2 regions of the Streptococcus sp. ELY_137 genome follow, and region 2 is predicted to be linked to the other one. Evidence: riboswitches for the same ligand, from Rfam matches in the RefSeq annotation. Region 2 holds a riboswitch; the other holds the start of a gene.
The links. Region 2 has a riboswitch for FMN ahead of AC4HAO_RS10335 (ECF transporter S component). Riboswitches for the same ligand answer to the same signal wherever they lie in the genome.
Positions count from the first base shown of each region.

Region 1 (8,181 bases), on a different contig from region 2:
TTGTCTAAAAATATTAACCTCAAGTCAAACTCTTAACAACCAGCCAGTCAAATACCCCAGCAGGCAAGATTGCGTGAAGAAAAACAATAGTTTTAGCGCCCCTACCAACGAGGTAACGCGGTTTAACTCGTTTGGCATTGACAATTTTGACAATCCTTCTTGCTACAAGGTCAGGCTCAGAAACCAATCGGCCTGCATACATTCTTGCAATACTTTGGGAGACCTTTTTGGCCATCTTTTCATAGGCCCCTCCAACTGCAGAGATCCTTAGATTTTCTACAGCAATCTGGCTCCAAGGTGTTTTAATACTGGCTGGCTCAATAATCACCGTCTCAATTCCAAATGCTTTTACTTCCATACGAAGGCCATCGGATAAGGCTTCAAGAGCATATTTAGAGGCATGATACCAAGAACCCATAATGGTAGTGATACGGCCACCTGTTGAAGAGATATTGATAATGCGCCCCGATTTCTGAGCTCGCATATAAGGAAGAACTTCCTGAGTTAAACGAGCTAGGCCAAAAAGATTTACTTCAAATTGCTTTCTAGCCGCCTCAAGCGCAACATCTTCAACCGCACCAAAAGCAGCATAACCAGCATTGTTAATCAAGACATCAAGTCTGCCTTCTACTTGAATAACCACTGCAAGAGCCTGTTTAATGGTTTGTTCATTGGTAAGATCAAGGTAAAGCGGCTGGACACCATCTCGTTTCAGTTCTTCCAATTTTTCCAAGCGTCTGGCACCACCATAAACCCTATGTCCCGCTCTTGCCAGTCCTTGTGCTGTTAGGTAGCCGATTCCTGAAGAAGCACCTGTTAATAAAATCACTTTTGACATTTTTACCTCCTTTACAACTATTATAGCCAAGTCGGGCATTTTTCTATAGGACGATCCATGCCAGTCTAGTAACAATCAACGCCAAAAAGAGAGGATCAACGTGATCCTCTCCAAATGGTAGGCAGATTAATTTCTATGAGCACCAAGCTATTTTTCGAAACCTATAAAATGGATGATACTTATCCTACTGATTGACTAGTCTTGATTTCCTTCATTCTTAACTTTATTAAAATAGCTATTTACAATAATAAAAAGAATAATGCTAAGAACTAAAATAACCGCATAAACCATTAAACATTCGTTCCTAAGTGCCGGCTCTTCATTCCAAAAAGTTGTCTTAATTCGAATAGTCGCATCAACTCCACTTTTTTTGGGTACTCCGTATGTCATGTGTATCAAGGGGAAGGATACTGCAGATGCCAGCACGGCTAGACCGGCTCCCATTCCCCTAAAAGCCCGTGTTCTCTTGCTTTCAGCAAACATTGCTTGCGGTATCCACATAAATAGGAACATTAAAATTAATATAACCAAAACGGTATAGGGTTTATCTTGACTGATTAGTCCTGTAAACCAAGCAATGGCAAAGGACAAAATCAGTCCCAACAAACCTAAAAAAATTATTTTGAGACTGGTATCAACGTTATCTTCAGGAGAGCGCTCTGCTCGCTTAGTCCTGAAATAAGAACGTATTGATGTCAACATCGGACTTTCTGTCGGTTCTACTGACATTTGCTGTTCTTGAGAGTGATTGATAGTTGTCTTTTGAGAGTGCTCAAAAACTGTCTCTTGCGGCTGTTCAGATACTGATTCTAGAGGTTCCTCCTTTGTTTGAGGGGGTTCTGATTGTTCAACAAAGTCCCCTGCTGCTTGCGCTGCATTAATTTCACTGACTTCAGGAGGACGTCCATATATTTTTTGAAATTCTTCCATCCATGCTTGTAAGTTCATCTTCTTTCTCCTTTTCCCTTTCATTGTAGACCATTTTATCACAAAAAAACTGATGGAAAATACCTGTAAATTATAATTTTCTTGATTTTAGCAATTGTAATCTTGATGAAAACTAAATCAAAAATTCCGCATCAACCAAGATGCAGGATAGGGGAACTAAGATACATTATTTACGAGTGTAGGAATTTTTCAACCTGATCAGCCTGCCGATGAAGAAAAACAAGGTTGGCGATGATTGCTGCAAAAATAAGCGGGGTGATAACCAGCAACAATAGCCAATGCAGTGGATTGCTCAGACAAAACAGAAAGATACTGAAAATAAGCAAAGGCATGGTGAAAACTGCAGTCATGCTGCCAGGAACCCAAGTTCGAAATCGGATGGCCTGACTGATATGAGATAAAAGATGGAAAGTATGTCCCAGCGTAATCGCCAGCACTAATTCTGGTAGCTTAAAAAGAATACCTGCAAGCAAGATCAGGCTAGCTAAAACAAATTCCTCAATTACTAACCCTTCCTGCTATCAGACCTAAATCTAATCCCTGTACTATCATAGCAATCGGTAGAAAACAAAGGGTGTTCGAGTTTACTAACATTAATAACAAATATGATACTAGGATAAAACATAAGCTAATTTAATCCAGTCCTAGAATTTACAATATAGGTACAATAAAAAAACTCATAAAATCTTCAGTAAAATCGCCTTGAACAAAAGCATTTACCTGAAAAAATTTTATGAGCTAAACCTTGGAGTTTTCTTGTATATGTTTTTTATGAGTTTAATGTATCACTTTTGGTTACTGAACAAGTCTATTAAAAGAGAAAAGTCTATAAACTTAGAAGAGGTAAATATTTTAGATGCTCTCCTCAATAACCTGCTATATATTTTAGCCCCTCAACCATTTTTTCAATATTGACAGTAAAAATAATCTGGCCTTTTTCTGGATTTGCACCAGAAGGATCTCCACCGATACCAATTGGATTACCGTCCTTATCTATAAAATCTTCAGCGATCCAGTTCAAATTGATGTTGCACTCCTTTAGCTTACTATCAAAGACATACCCAGTAGCTTGTCCTGCAATCGCCCTATCAAGTTTAACCAATCCTTCATCTATAGCCATGACCATAGATGTCTCCATCTCTCCACCGTGAAAATCGAAGGTATTTCCTTCGGAAACTGTCGCTTGTACGCGCGGATCATCAAATGCCCCAAAATTAAAAATAAAAATATCCAAATCATGTGAATAGCGCAGTTCTCGACTGAGGAGGTTAGCAATCGGTGTATTTCCGCCATGACAAGAGAGGAGGGCTATTTTTCTAAAGCCGTGGTGGTACAGAGACTCTATGATTTCTTTCAGCATATGGTAGTAGGTCTCTGTCGAAAAGGTAAGGCTGCCGCAGAAATTGGCATGCTCAGTGCTCAAACCAATAGAAATATTGGGAAGGATCAAGAGCGGAAAATTCTCGTCAATCTGATTTACTTCCTGTAGAATCAAATCAGCCATTTTCTCAGCGATCAAATCATCCGTTCCCAGTGGGGCATGGTTGCCGTGCTGTTCAATTGCTCCAAGAGGAATCATAACAATTGTCTCTTCTTTATTAAGCACTTCCATATCAAGCCTTGTTAATTCACGATAGTATCTAGCCATTTTTATCTCCTCTATTTATCTTATAGATAAAGCGTTTGTATAAAAGGTAAGCAATTGCTCCGTTCAAGCTAACCTTAACTATGTTGAAAGGGACTGTCGCCAAAAGAATAAAGCTAGTCAAGTTAGAAATAGCTGGGTTAACAGAACCAAAAGACTTGGCTAAACTTTCCAAATCAATTCCTACAGCTTTGGCATACAAGGGCAGGCTAACAAAGAGATTGATGGCTGTAGCAGACAAGGTCTTGATCACAATCGTTGCCAAAAGAGCTAAAACTGCTGCTTTTAAAGTCTTACCCCTCTTTTTGAAAATCAAGCCCAGAGGATAGACAAAGAAGACAGCCGAAATTAAATTGGCGAACTCACCGATATACATACTATTGCTACCGACGGTAAAAAGTTTGATCAGGATCTTTAGAACCTCGATAATCAAACCTGATGTAGGGCCTAAAAGAAAGGTTGCAATGATCGTAGGAACATCTGAAAAGTCAACCTTGTAGAAGACCGGCATGAAGGGAACCGAAATTTCAAGAGACATCAGGACGCCTGCGATAGCTGCAAACATGGCCGTATAGGTGACATATTTTATTTTCGGATTTTTCATAAAATCCTCCTTTCTAGATGCGTCAACAATCATGGGAAAATTTTATGAGAAACCCTTTTTCATCCATCCAGTAAAAATACCATCATTCTACCTAGGGCAGTAATCGAAAGACTCTTTTGTCACTCAAAAATAGGTGAAATTATCTCCAAAGAAACTGCCATTGCTTAATTTTCAAAGTATCGCTAGCACTGTTGAGGTTACCTTGAAAACTGCTTCACTGATGCGAACAACTAACATTGGAACTGCTTAGATTGAAATAGCTATATGATGAAAAAAGCGCACTTCAAAATGAAATGCGAGGTTTTTTTGAGACTTAGCAAATAAACTCCTTTTAACTGTTTCCAAGTGCTAAGGAGGTCTTTCAGCTAAATTCTTCTCTCATCCAGACTATACTGTCGGTACTGGAATTACACCAGTTCATGCCTTATGGCTCGCGGACTATACCGCCGGTTAGGACTCTCACCTGACCCCGAAGAATTATTAACGCCGCCATTCTAACACAGGTGTATTAGTCTGTCAACTGATTTGAGAACGTAGTATGTGGTAGAATTTTTTAGAAAGTAGAATAACCCTGAAAAGAGGCTCTTTTAGAACCGAGACATAAAAACTGAACAAATTTTACTTTGCTCAGCTCTTGACATTTTTCAGGTTATCCCTTAAAATTTATTAAGCTGAGCAAGGGTGTGTTTTTGAGGAGTTCTTGCTCGGTGAGCGATGGCGGTAACCATCGCTCTTTTTTTGTTTCTCATTTAATATGAATATATTATAGCATACCAACCGCACCATTGCAAGTATTTTGAGCATTTTTTCTAGTAATTATAGTCTTTTTATCACCGTTTGGCAAGATTTGTTTTTAAGCTGGGTAACTGGCTCTTTTTACGGCCATCCAACAAGTGATACGATTTAGGAATCCGTTGCTGTCTTTCACGGATATCTCCAGGGGTATCTAAGTCCTCAGCCAGCATAGTTTCATACTCTGTCCGCCAAGTACCAAAAAACAGATCTTCCAAACTATTCTCGTACGTTAAAACGATCACCTGACTCATGGTTTTAAGTCCTTTAGGAGTCCAATACATGCCTCTTTTTTTCATGCGATAAGTAATCTTGCGATGCTGACTTTCCATAATCCCTATCCCGGCTGAGTCCAGTCCTCTCAATTTAGCAGACTTTGTGTATTTAAAACGACTGAGAAAACGGGTTTTAAAACTATCAAAAACAGCTTGGTCATCTTCTTGTGTAATGAGAGACTCAACCGTATCCAAAACCATTTTAAATTGTTCTCGGTCATGTTTTTTTATAGCCTGAAAAGCCTTCTTTTGTAAGTCATCTGGGTATCCCCTAAAGAAACTCCGTAACTCCTTATGAACATGGTAAGCATCCCAGAAGTGTTCATGGCGACGAATTTTCAATGCTCTGGCAATCCCCTCAAAGACCTTAGGGGAATAACCCGCTCCACAGTCAGAATTAGTGATGAGTAAAGTAGTCTCCTTAATCGTATAGGTATTATAGAGATAATCCAACAATTGCTGTCTGGCCGCATAATGACTGGGAGAAACAAACTCCTTTTTCTCCATCAGTTCAAAACGATTGGGACCAACTTGCCGACTGCCCGTATGGACAACAAAATGGGTGAGGTCGGTATTGCGTTTCTCTGGAACATCGGACTTCGTTTTAATCAAAGCGCCGTCTCCTTCAATATAGATCAGATCAATTGGCTTCTTTTGAGGCTGGCTGTTTTCTGTATAGAAACGATATTGTTCCTTTTCTTCCAGCAGATGATGTGCCAAGTCTATAGCTTTGACAACGGTCGGTTTAGTAATAGCTACTTGATAAAGAAGGGCAATCACCTGAATCACCTTATCATAGGGCATCATGGTTGACAGTTTGACAATCTGATAAAGAAATTCATACGAATAGCGAGAATTTTTAGGAAGTCCCAGCATATCATCAACAGGTACGGCCCACTCGTTACCCTTTTTCCAACGTTTGCGACTGAACGTGACTTCCCCAAAGGTAAAAATGACTGTCCGCTCCATAGAATGAATACACCGATAGCCTCTAGAGCGCATACTCACAGACATCTGGTCATCATAACTGGCTAACCAAGACTGGAAATCTTCTTTTATCGTCTCTGCATAACTGGCTTTGAGTGACGTTTCATCAATCATATTAATCCCCTTTACTATTTTTTGTGGGTATTGTATCAGGTGACAAAAAGATGAAGCAACTATTTTGACCAACAAAAAAGCCCTGAATTAATTAGGACCTTTTAATGACTTATTCGGTTTTATGAGAAAAAGTTTTACGCAGATTTTTTAAAAAGGTTTTCGTTCTCACAAAGCAATGTTCCTCTTTCCAAAGGAGAATGATCTCCAAAGCTAAAATGCCGATCAAAGTCCAGTTAAGAACGATCACAGCCGTCTGGAAACGGGTCAATAAAAGATAACCCAGCCAACAGACGGTAAACACAAAACCACCGCTTGGCCAAAATCGCAGCAGAACCAGAGCCAGCAACAAGCACATCATCTGATCAATGCCAAAACTAGCAACGCCCCAGTTCCAGCCAAACAGAAGAAAGAAAATGAATGATAGATAGTAAACGCCTCTAAATAAATAGTACATACTGCCACCTCCAGCAGAACCAGTTATATGTATTTTAATCATTATTTAAAATATCATTAAAATACATGTTTTAATTCTTAGTTATCTAAATCATACTTTTCAATCCAGTCGTCAAGAAACGTTGACGCTCCATTAAACCCCTCTTTAGCTGCGATAAGGTCTAGCTTATCCCGATTTTGAGGTTTCAACGTGAACGTCCATGGCTTTCTGGTTTTTCCAGAAGGACGACCTGGTTTTCTTTTTTTGGTGTCTCTAACTGTTATTGGATCACTCAAGGCTTGAGCGATTTTATTTTTTTTAGATTCAAAAGCCATAAGCCATAACACTCCTTATTTATTATAATCCATATTTATATAAGTATTATAATATGAACATTAGAGAGTGTCAAGTGCCACCATCATATCATCCAGCGTCTGGCTCAGCCTTGAAAAGAAAGAACGATGCTGGCTGAGAAGATTGGGATCCATCATCATATCAATCATAGTCTTCTCTTTTGTTGAGCGATTAAACAATTCCTTTTGAGGGATTTGTCCAATAATATTAGGATCATCAGCTAAAGCGGCTACCAGAGCTTTGGAAGCCTTGGTATTATGAGCAATTTTATTCAAGAGGAAATAAAGTTTGGCAGTAATCAAACTTTCACGACTAGGTCTAATAATTTCCTCTTGACGGTAACGAGATAAACGCAGTTCCAAGTTTGCTTTAGCTTCAAAGGAAAATTCACTGGGAATAATTGGGCTGATAATAGCATTGCTAATCGCTATAGCATTTCTGGTTGCAATGCCAAAATCAGGACGACAATCTAAGATGACGTAATCATACTGTTCCAGATTACGATCTTGATAATGAAGATCAAACCAATCATACAAGTATAGATTCTTATTGGAATCTGTTTCTAACATCCGCTCTGCTTCATCCAACCGCATCGATCCAGGAATTAAATCAATATGAGGAGCAACATTGAGAATATCAACATCTCCTCCATTAGTGTAGATATTAAGGACAGTTCCGCTATCTTGGTAGACATCATAGTAATGAGTTAAATTACACTGATGATCTTCATCAAAAAAGAGAACATTCTTTCCTTTATAGGCTAAACGCTGACCAAATAAAAGAGCTAAAGTTGTTCTACCAACTCCCCCTTTCAAGGCTACAAAGCTGATAATTTTCATAGGTTTTCTCCTTATTATTTACTTTGTAAGTATTTTAATACATATTTATATGTGTGTCAATATAAAAATAATTATTTATAAAAATATTTTTATAAGTATTTATATATATCTTTTTATTGTGATAAAAAAGGCAGCCGCTAAGCTGCTGCTTTCCGTTTATTAGCCATAGAACCCGCCTAGGTTACTACCGCCAGAAAACTGAGAGAAGGCCAGCTGATCAGCTGCGATATTATAGTTCCCAGCAAAATAGACATTATCCTCACCTGATTTTGTCAAGGTAACGATGAATTGGACAACATCCTTATTATCAGATTTTGACACTTCAACGGTTTCAAAGTGATAGCCATTGGCT
Region 1 covers NZ_JBZFUL010000001.1:268,909-277,089, reverse strand. Annotated here, with positions in the region: gene AC4HAO_RS01375 (oxidoreductase) at 20-838, opposite strand; gene AC4HAO_RS01370 (hypothetical protein) at 1,034-1,786, opposite strand; partial or broken gene AC4HAO_RS01365 (HXXEE domain-containing protein) at 1,957-2,292, opposite strand; gene AC4HAO_RS01360 (creatininase family protein) at 2,652-3,434, opposite strand; gene AC4HAO_RS01355 (ECF transporter S component) at 3,427-4,035, opposite strand; FMN riboswitch at 4,402-4,516, opposite strand; gene AC4HAO_RS01350 (ISLre2 family transposase) at 4,866-6,203, opposite strand; gene AC4HAO_RS01345 (hypothetical protein) at 6,313-6,657, opposite strand; gene AC4HAO_RS01340 (hypothetical protein) at 6,735-6,971, opposite strand; gene AC4HAO_RS01335 (ParA family protein) at 7,032-7,829, opposite strand; gene AC4HAO_RS01330 (hypothetical protein) at 7,989-8,181, opposite strand, start outside.
Region 1: linked by a shared signal. The riboswitch ahead of AC4HAO_RS01355 (ECF transporter S component) and the one ahead of AC4HAO_RS10335 (ECF transporter S component) in region 2 are both predicted to bind FMN.

Region 2 (8,181 bases):
ATTAAAAGTCAGCAGGATTCAGACAAGGACTATGAAATTGTTCGTAACTACCCCCTCAATCCTATTTGGGTAGAAATTGATACCGATAAGATGACACAAGTCTTGGATAATATCCTCAACAATGCTATTAAGTATTCACCTGATGGCGGTCAAATAACGGTTTCTATGATGACGACCGAAACCCAGTTAATTATTTCAATTTCAGACCAAGGTTTGGGTATTCCTAAAAAGGATCTGCCGCTGATTTTTGACCGCTTTTATCGTGTAGATAAGGCGCGCAGTCGAGCACAGGGGGGGACTGGACTCGGTTTGGCCATTGCTAAAGAAATTATTAAACAGCACCATGGCTTTATCTGGGCTAAGAGTGAATATGGCGAAGGTTCTACCTTTACTATCGTGCTCCCTTATGATAAAGAAGCCGCTTTAGAAGATGATGAATGGGAGGAAGATGATATAGTCGATGACGAACAAGGGTTTTAAATATAGCATTTTAGCATCGGGTTCCAGTGGGAACTCCTTTTACTTGGAAACGCCTAAGAAAAAATTGCTGATAGATGCGGGTTTATCGGGTAAAAAGATTGCTAGCCTCTTATCAGAGATTGACCGTAAACCAGAAGAACTAGATGCTATTTTAGTCACCCATGAACATAAGGATCATATCCACGGAGTTGGAGTTCTGGCCCGTAAATACGGCCTGCCTATCTATGCCAACGAAAAAACCTGGCAGGCGATGGAAACCCACCAGATGCTAGGCAAGATTGATCCTGAGCAGAAACATATTTTTGAGCGAGGCAAGGTTAAAACCTTTGGGGATATTGATATCGAGAGCTTTGGTGTCAGCCACGATGCTATTGATCCGCAATTTTATCGTTTTATGAAGGATGACAAAAGCTTTGTCATGCTAACTGATACGGGCTACGTCAGCGATCGCATGGCTGCTTTAATTGAGAATGCTGATGGCTACCTGATCGAGTCCAATCATGATATCGAAATCCTGCGCTCAGGGGCCTACCCATGGAGTTTAAAACAGCGAATTTTATCTGATAAGGGACACCTTTCCAATGAGGATGGATCGGAAACCATGATTCGTACAATTGGTAGTCGCACCAAAAAAATCTATCTCGGCCATCTCAGCAAGGAAAATAATATCAAAGAATTAGCTCATATGACAATGGAAAATAATCTGACACAAGCTGATTTTGGCGTTGGTCATGATTTCCAAGTTCTAGATACATCACCGGATGAAGCCACCCCTCTGACGGATATATAAAAAAGGATTGACACCTCTAATATAGGTGCCAATCTTTTTTATAACTCAGTATTCATTAAAAAAAATAGATCTATTTCAATTTCAAGTTAAGCCTTGAATGTCTCCTTATTAAATTATAAGCGGGAAATACAGATCTAGTATTTCGACCATGTCTTTGGAATGAAGAGCAACAGGACAGGATAGATTTCCAAGCGACCGGCAATCATGGCAAAAGCCATGAGCAGCTTGGCCCAAGGACTGAAAATGTTGAAGGTATCTGCAGTTCCTAGCATTGGTCCGATATTATTAAAGGTAGAAGCTGCAGCACTGACTACGACAATAAATTGATTGTGATCAATACTGAGAATTAGGATCAAGCCTAGGAAAATCATTAAATAAACAGCCAAGTATTTTAAAATACTGTGTTGAGTTGATTTGTCCAAGGGTGCTCGATTGATATGAAGGGACATGACGCGATTAGGATAGAGCGTCTTAAGAATTTGATTTTTTGACATCTTGGCAAGGATAAGCGAACGCATAACCTTAAAACCACCTGCTGTAGAACCGGCAGAACCTCCAATAAACATCAAAATCAATAGAATTGTCTGTGAAAACAGCGGCCACTTGGTTAGGTCAGTAATTCCAAAACCTGTTGTGGTCATAACATTTGCCACTTCAAAAAAGGAGTATTCTAGTCCCTTAGCCCATGAATCATACAAACTAAAGGTATTGAAGAAAATTAAGCCCGTAGCAAGAGCGACAATGCCCAAGTAAGTTCTTAGTTCTTCATCCCTGAAGAACATCTTGAATTTTCTAATAAGCAAAAAGTAGTAGAGATTAAAGTTAACACCAAAAATTAAAGTCCCGATTGAAACAATAAGGGTAATTAAGCTGCTGTGATAATGAGCCATACTGTCATTATAAACCGCAAAACCGCCTGTTCCTGCTCCGCCCATTGCAGTGACAAGGCTGTCATAGAGTGGCATACCGGCTATCCAGAGAATGATAGCGAATACGAGAAACATAGCCAGGTAGATAATGTAGAGAATTTGCGCTGTATTTTTTAGCTTAGAAACGACTTTACCAAAAACTGGCCCTGGAACTTCAGCCCGCATAACTTCAAGGTGGGCATTTTTTGAATTTTCTATAATAGCTAAGGCGAAAACCAGTACTCCCATACCACCGATTAGGTGGGTAAAACTCCGCCAAAAGAGGAGGGAATGCGAAAGGACACTGACATCAGGCAGGATAGTGGCCCCAGTCGTTGTGAATCCTGAACTGATTTCAAAGAAGGCATCAATAATACTTGGGATCTGTCCGGAAAAGACAAAAGGCAAGGCTCCAAAGAAGGACCAGAGAATCCAGCAGAGAGCAACGATTAAAAGTCCTTCTTTAGTGTAGATACGGTAGTTTTTAGGCTTGAAAAAGCTGCCAGTCAGGCCCAAAAAACCGAGAATTCCCATGGTTGCTAGGATACTGACGAAGACGCGTGTATCTTCATGATAGATAGAAGCAACTATTAAAGGGACAAGGAGCAAGCCAGCCTCAATAAGCAGCAATTTTGCTAAGAGATAACGGATCATAGAACGATTCATGCTAAGTTACCTCACTTCGTTAATAAATCATAGATGTGAGTGATATTGGGCAACAAGGTCACGACAACAATCTTATCACCGACTTCGTAAGTATCCTGTCCCGTTGGGAATATAGGCTTGTTGTTACGGATAATAGCAGCCACTAGTACCCCCTTCTTCAGCTGAACATCAGCCAGCTGTTTGCCAGCGATTTTATTTTTTTCCCGAATTTCAAACTGCAAGGTTTCAATATGACCATTGGCAATATGGTGAACAGCATCAAGAGTTGACGATTCTTGCGCATTAACGCGACCGCGGATAAAGTGCATCATGCTGTCAACGGCAATAGATTTAGGAGTAACGATACTGGAGAACCCATCGGTGTCAATGATTTCCAGCAGACTGGTTCGGTTGACTTTGGTAATATTTTTCCCGATTCCTAGAGTGTTGAGGAACATGGAAGAAATAATATTTTCCTCATCAACCCCAGTCAAGGTTGCTACAGCATCGTAGTTTTCAACACCTTCCTCGACCAAAGTATTTTTAGCCGTACCATCACCTAAGACAATAGGAACATCAGGAAATTCCTGACTAAAGAATTGGCTGCGGTTTTCGGTGATTTCAATCACTTTGAGTTTCATTTTAGTATTGCGCAAGATATTGAGGAGATAGTAAGTAATACGACCGGCTCCAATAATCATCATATTGCGGATAACTTTATTTTTGACAAAGTTATGGAAGAGGATCATCTCAACACGATCACCTGTTACAAAAATTTTATCGCCAGTTAATAGGGTATCATCACCATCAGGGATAATAATCTGATCACCGCGTTTGATAGCACAGACTAAAATATTGCCGAACTTGTGCCGAAATTGATCCAAAGAGAGGTCGCACAAGCGGCTGTCCTCAGTGATTTTAAACTCCATCAGCATAACTCGTCCGTTGACAAAGTGCTCGACAGAGAGGGCACCTGGGAAGTCTACGCTGTTAGCAATATAACGGGCGGCTAGCAGTTCGGGATTGACCACCATAGAAAATCCGAGGAAATTATGATCCTTGAAGTAGGTGTTGGAATACTCAGGATTACGCACGCGGACGATGGTTTCTTTAGCTCCCATTTTCTTAGCCAGAACGGCTGAAATCATGTTTACCTCATCCTGATTGGTGATGGCTACAAAGATATCACAGTGTTGCACATCGGCTTGCTCTAAAATTTTAAAATTAGCGCCGTTTCCGACAATTCCCATAATATCAAGCCGTCTGCTGACACGATTAAGGACCTCTTCTTTTTCCTCAATAAGAGTAACATCGTGTTTTTCTTCAACTAATGAGCGACAAAGGGCGGTACCAACTTTACCTCCGCCGACAACAATAACTTTCATGATTTTTCCTTTTTTACAAGATACAAAGAGCATCAAAGCTAAGAAAAAGGGTGATTGACACTAGTATAGACTCAAGAAAGTCCGTTTTTCAAGGCAATCATATCTGCAAAGGCTAAGCCTTAAACAAAGGTGTTTTTTCTTGTGCTTTTTAACTCTAGGTTCGGTTAGAAACTTAGCAAAAAACGCTTTAAACTAGTATACTATCATACTCTTTTTTTGCCTAAAATGCACCCTTTTTTTGCAAAATAATACCAACTAAACACAAAGTTTAAAAATCTGGCGTCAAATCTGTAAAAAAGATGCAAATCCTTACATTGTTTGACAGTTGGTTGCTGCTGATCAGGAATTGAAGAAATTAAATACAAAAGTTCATCAGGTGCAAGAATCGTTTGGCAATTTGGTAATGCAATAAACGGAACTTAAACAGAAGGAGAAGCAGCTGCTCACCCTTTAAAAAAGAGGCCAAAGAAATCAAAAACTACCACTAGGCGGGCATTTATACTACCGATAGAAGCAAAGAAGTCTTGTTTTCGGCTTTTTTTGTGATAAATTTCAGAAAAAATATTTTATAGCTTTTTCATTGATATTATTGGATTTTCAGCGGTTTCTCAAAAATAAGACACGTACTTTTCCGCTAAATCTGTTGACAACTTTGCTAATAGTGTTATACTAGTTGTAAGGATTCGTTAGTTTAAATCAAACCTGTTATGATTTAAGTTAATGAGCCACCACCAACCATGTTGCTTGCTGAGCTTGACTCCGAGCAGCGTGGTTATTTTTTTGTAGTAAAGAGGTTAATATGGCGGTAGAACCATTTATTCAAGAAACTTATCAGGAAACGAAGGGACGCAATCATATCGTTCTTTTCGAGCCCCAGATCCCAGCAAATACAGGAAATATTGCTCGGACCTGCGCAGCTACCAACAGCCCCCTGCATATTATTCGTCCTATGGGATTTCCTATTGATGATCGCAAGATGAAGCGAGCAGGCTTGGATTATTGGGATAAATTGGATGTTCGTTTTTATGACAGTTTAGAGGAATTTACAGCGCAGTGTCAGGGCAGTCTTCATCTGGTCTCGAAGTTTGCTCAGAAGACCTATTCGGATCTTTCCTACAATGATAACAAGCAGCACTATTTTCTATTTGGCCGTGAGGATAAGGGCTTGCCTGAGGCATTCATGCGTCGCCACCCTGAGCAGGCTATCCGCATTCCGATGAATGATGAACATGTTCGCAGCCTCAACCTTTCTAACACCGTCTGTATGATTGTTTATGAGGCACTTCGCCAACAACATTTTTCTGGCTTAGAATTAGTCCATAGGTATGAAACAGATAAACTAAAATAGCTAAAGAGAGAGTGGGATCAGCCCCAAAATTGAAAATTTTGGTTCTCACTACTCCCTAATTTTAAGGTGGTAACCTGAAACGGTCTCTCCTAGATCGTTTTTGACACTTGCTTTGCAAGCTTTATTTCCCGATTGAGTCTGGACTTTTGTCCCAGACTTCACTGACAACCACTGTGCCAGGAGTTTATTCAGGGATACTGGACGTGCCTTTGCCCAGCCTCCTTTTTGTTGAGATAGTTATTGCAGGATGATAAGAGATGGAGCTACTTTAAAATTCGGAACAGCTCGATTTGGCCAGTAGCATATTCATAAAAAAGTATGGCCAGATTTAAAAATTAAATCGAATAAAGCTCTATATTATAACTGGTAAAACTAAGGGCTTGCACTCTAGCAGGAATTTTTATATACTTAATTTGTCTTCAGGGCAGGGTGTGATTCCCGACCGGCGGTGTTTGTTTTCTGTTAGGAAGCAAGAGTCCGCGAGCCTCTAAGGGTTGATGTGGTGCAATTCCACAACCGACAGTATAGTCTGGATGGGAGGAGACAAGTTTTTTGCTATACAAAAAGGGCTGCCGATCTAGGCTGGCTAACTTTTGTCTATCGAAATACTTCGCCTCCTTCAATTTGAAAAAATTGGAGGAATTTTTTATGTCAACAAGTCGTCATAGGACCCGTCGATTGGTCTACATTGCTGTTTTATCTGCAGTTTCATTCATCCTAATGTACCTGCAGTTTCCCTTGATACCGGGAGCTGATTTTTTGCAGTTTGATTTTTCAATCCTGCCAGTTCTCTTAGCTTTAGCCATATTTGATGGTAAAAGTGCGCTGATGGTTTTAACCCTGCGTACCCTCTTAAAGCTGATTTTAAATAATGGCGGCGTCGGGACCTTAGTTGGACTGCCTATGAATTATATTGCCTTGTGCCTTTTTGTATTAGCGCTATCTGTAATTTGGAAAAAGCAGCAGACTCTCTCTTCTTATTTAAGTGCCTCAGTTATTGGAACCTTGCTTCTGACGGTAGCCATGGTCTTGCTCAATTACATCTACGCTGTTCCCCTTTATGCTAAATTTGCTCATTTTGATATTAGAGCGACATTAGGCTTGGGTAACTATCTCTTTGGTATGGTGGTCCCTTTTAATATCCTGCAGGGAGCGATTTTTTCCATCAGTTTCTTTGTGATTTACCTAGCTATTAAACCTGTCATCGCAAAATTATAGAGGCTATGCTATAATAATATCATGCATAACAGACAAAAGTTTTTTATTCGAGCTAGTTTTGCAGCTCTGATTTTCGTTGTTTTAGGTTACATTGTTAAGTTTGACCCCAGATTGCTGCAAGGGTTTGACCGCAGCCTGCAGTCGGCTATCCGCGGTCATCTACCAGCCCCGCTAACAGCTTTCTTTCGCTGGGTAACGGTTTTAGGAGATACGCCAGTACAGGGGTTTCTCGTTCTTGCTTCACTAGTCATTTTTATCTGGAAGAAGTGGTATGCAGAAGCTGGCTTGGTTCTGTTTAATGGGATTTTAGCGGGTATAGGTATTGCCCTTTTTAAGAATATCTACCAACGCCCGCGTCCCAGTCTGTCACATTTAGTAGTGGCTGATGGTTATTCTTTCCCAAGCGGTCATTCTATGGGGATTATCCTCATCTTGGGCAGTCTTTTGATTATTGCCCACCAGCGCATTCAATCCCGAAACCAGCGTCGCTTGGCAGAAGCCTTGTTAGCCTTGCTCATCTTCTTGGTTGGCTTATCGCGAATTTATCTGGGGGTTCATTATCCTACGGATGTCATCGCTGGCTTTGTTTTGGGTTATGGTGTGCTTTGTTTGGGATATCCCTTCTATGATGAAGTGCGCTTCGAGTGGCGTTTTAAAAGTAAACAAAAATGATAAAATTTTAGATAGGTGCAGTTCTAATCCCTGCACCTGTCTTTTTTATCTGAAAGCAAAAGGCAGCTCTAATCATGATGATTTGACTGTTTTTGCTTATTATACTCTTTAAGAATCTGGATAATAAGTCTTTCTATTGATGAGTATCAGATCTGATAGGCTTACTCTCAGTTACTAAGCTGCCTATAGCAGACCGCTGATAGCGGCTGCAGTCAGCGACAGAAGTGCTTCGTTTTTTTTTATTCTAGTTAGCGCTGTAAAAATTTAAAAGCTTGCTTTTTTCAGGCGGTAGTAAGGATCTATCTCATAGGATTTGACATAAAAAATTCAGCCTTAGCAGATTTTCGATTTTCTTAAAGTCTTGCTTAGTTCGATGAGATTAACTTTAAGTATAACCGATTCCAGCCTAGCTTGACTATGATAAAAAATAGAATATTTTCGTTTGCCTAAAATTTTTTAAAGACGGTTGCAAAAAGCAATAGCAGGCACTATAATGAGGGCGCATACATCCTAGAGGGTGGAATCCTAAATCTCTAATTGCCCCCCGATTAAAGTGGGTAAAGGGAATAAGGATTGATACTTTCTTGTGATGAAACGAACAAGGGTCGAATTTCCTCGGGGCATTAGAGAACACTCCTTGTGTGCTGGCACACGGCGCCGCTCCTCTATTTTCCTGTCTAACATTTTTATTAAAGCGAATCGGCCCCTAGTTATCGTATAGGAGGCAGCTTATGT
Region 2 covers NZ_JBZFUL010000020.1:6,756-14,936, forward strand. Annotated here, with positions in the region: gene vicK (cell wall metabolism sensor histidine kinase VicK) at 1-480, shown strand, start outside; gene AC4HAO_RS10315 (MBL fold metallo-hydrolase) at 461-1,270, shown strand; gene AC4HAO_RS10320 (TrkH family potassium uptake protein) at 1,405-2,844, opposite strand; gene trkA (Trk system potassium transporter TrkA) at 2,856-4,208, opposite strand; gene AC4HAO_RS10330 (tRNA (cytidine(34)-2'-O)-methyltransferase) at 5,008-5,556, shown strand; FMN riboswitch at 5,968-6,105, shown strand; gene AC4HAO_RS10335 (ECF transporter S component) at 6,205-6,774, shown strand; gene AC4HAO_RS10340 (phosphatase PAP2 family protein) at 6,796-7,446, shown strand; gene AC4HAO_RS10345 (MFS transporter) at 8,178-8,181, shown strand, end outside.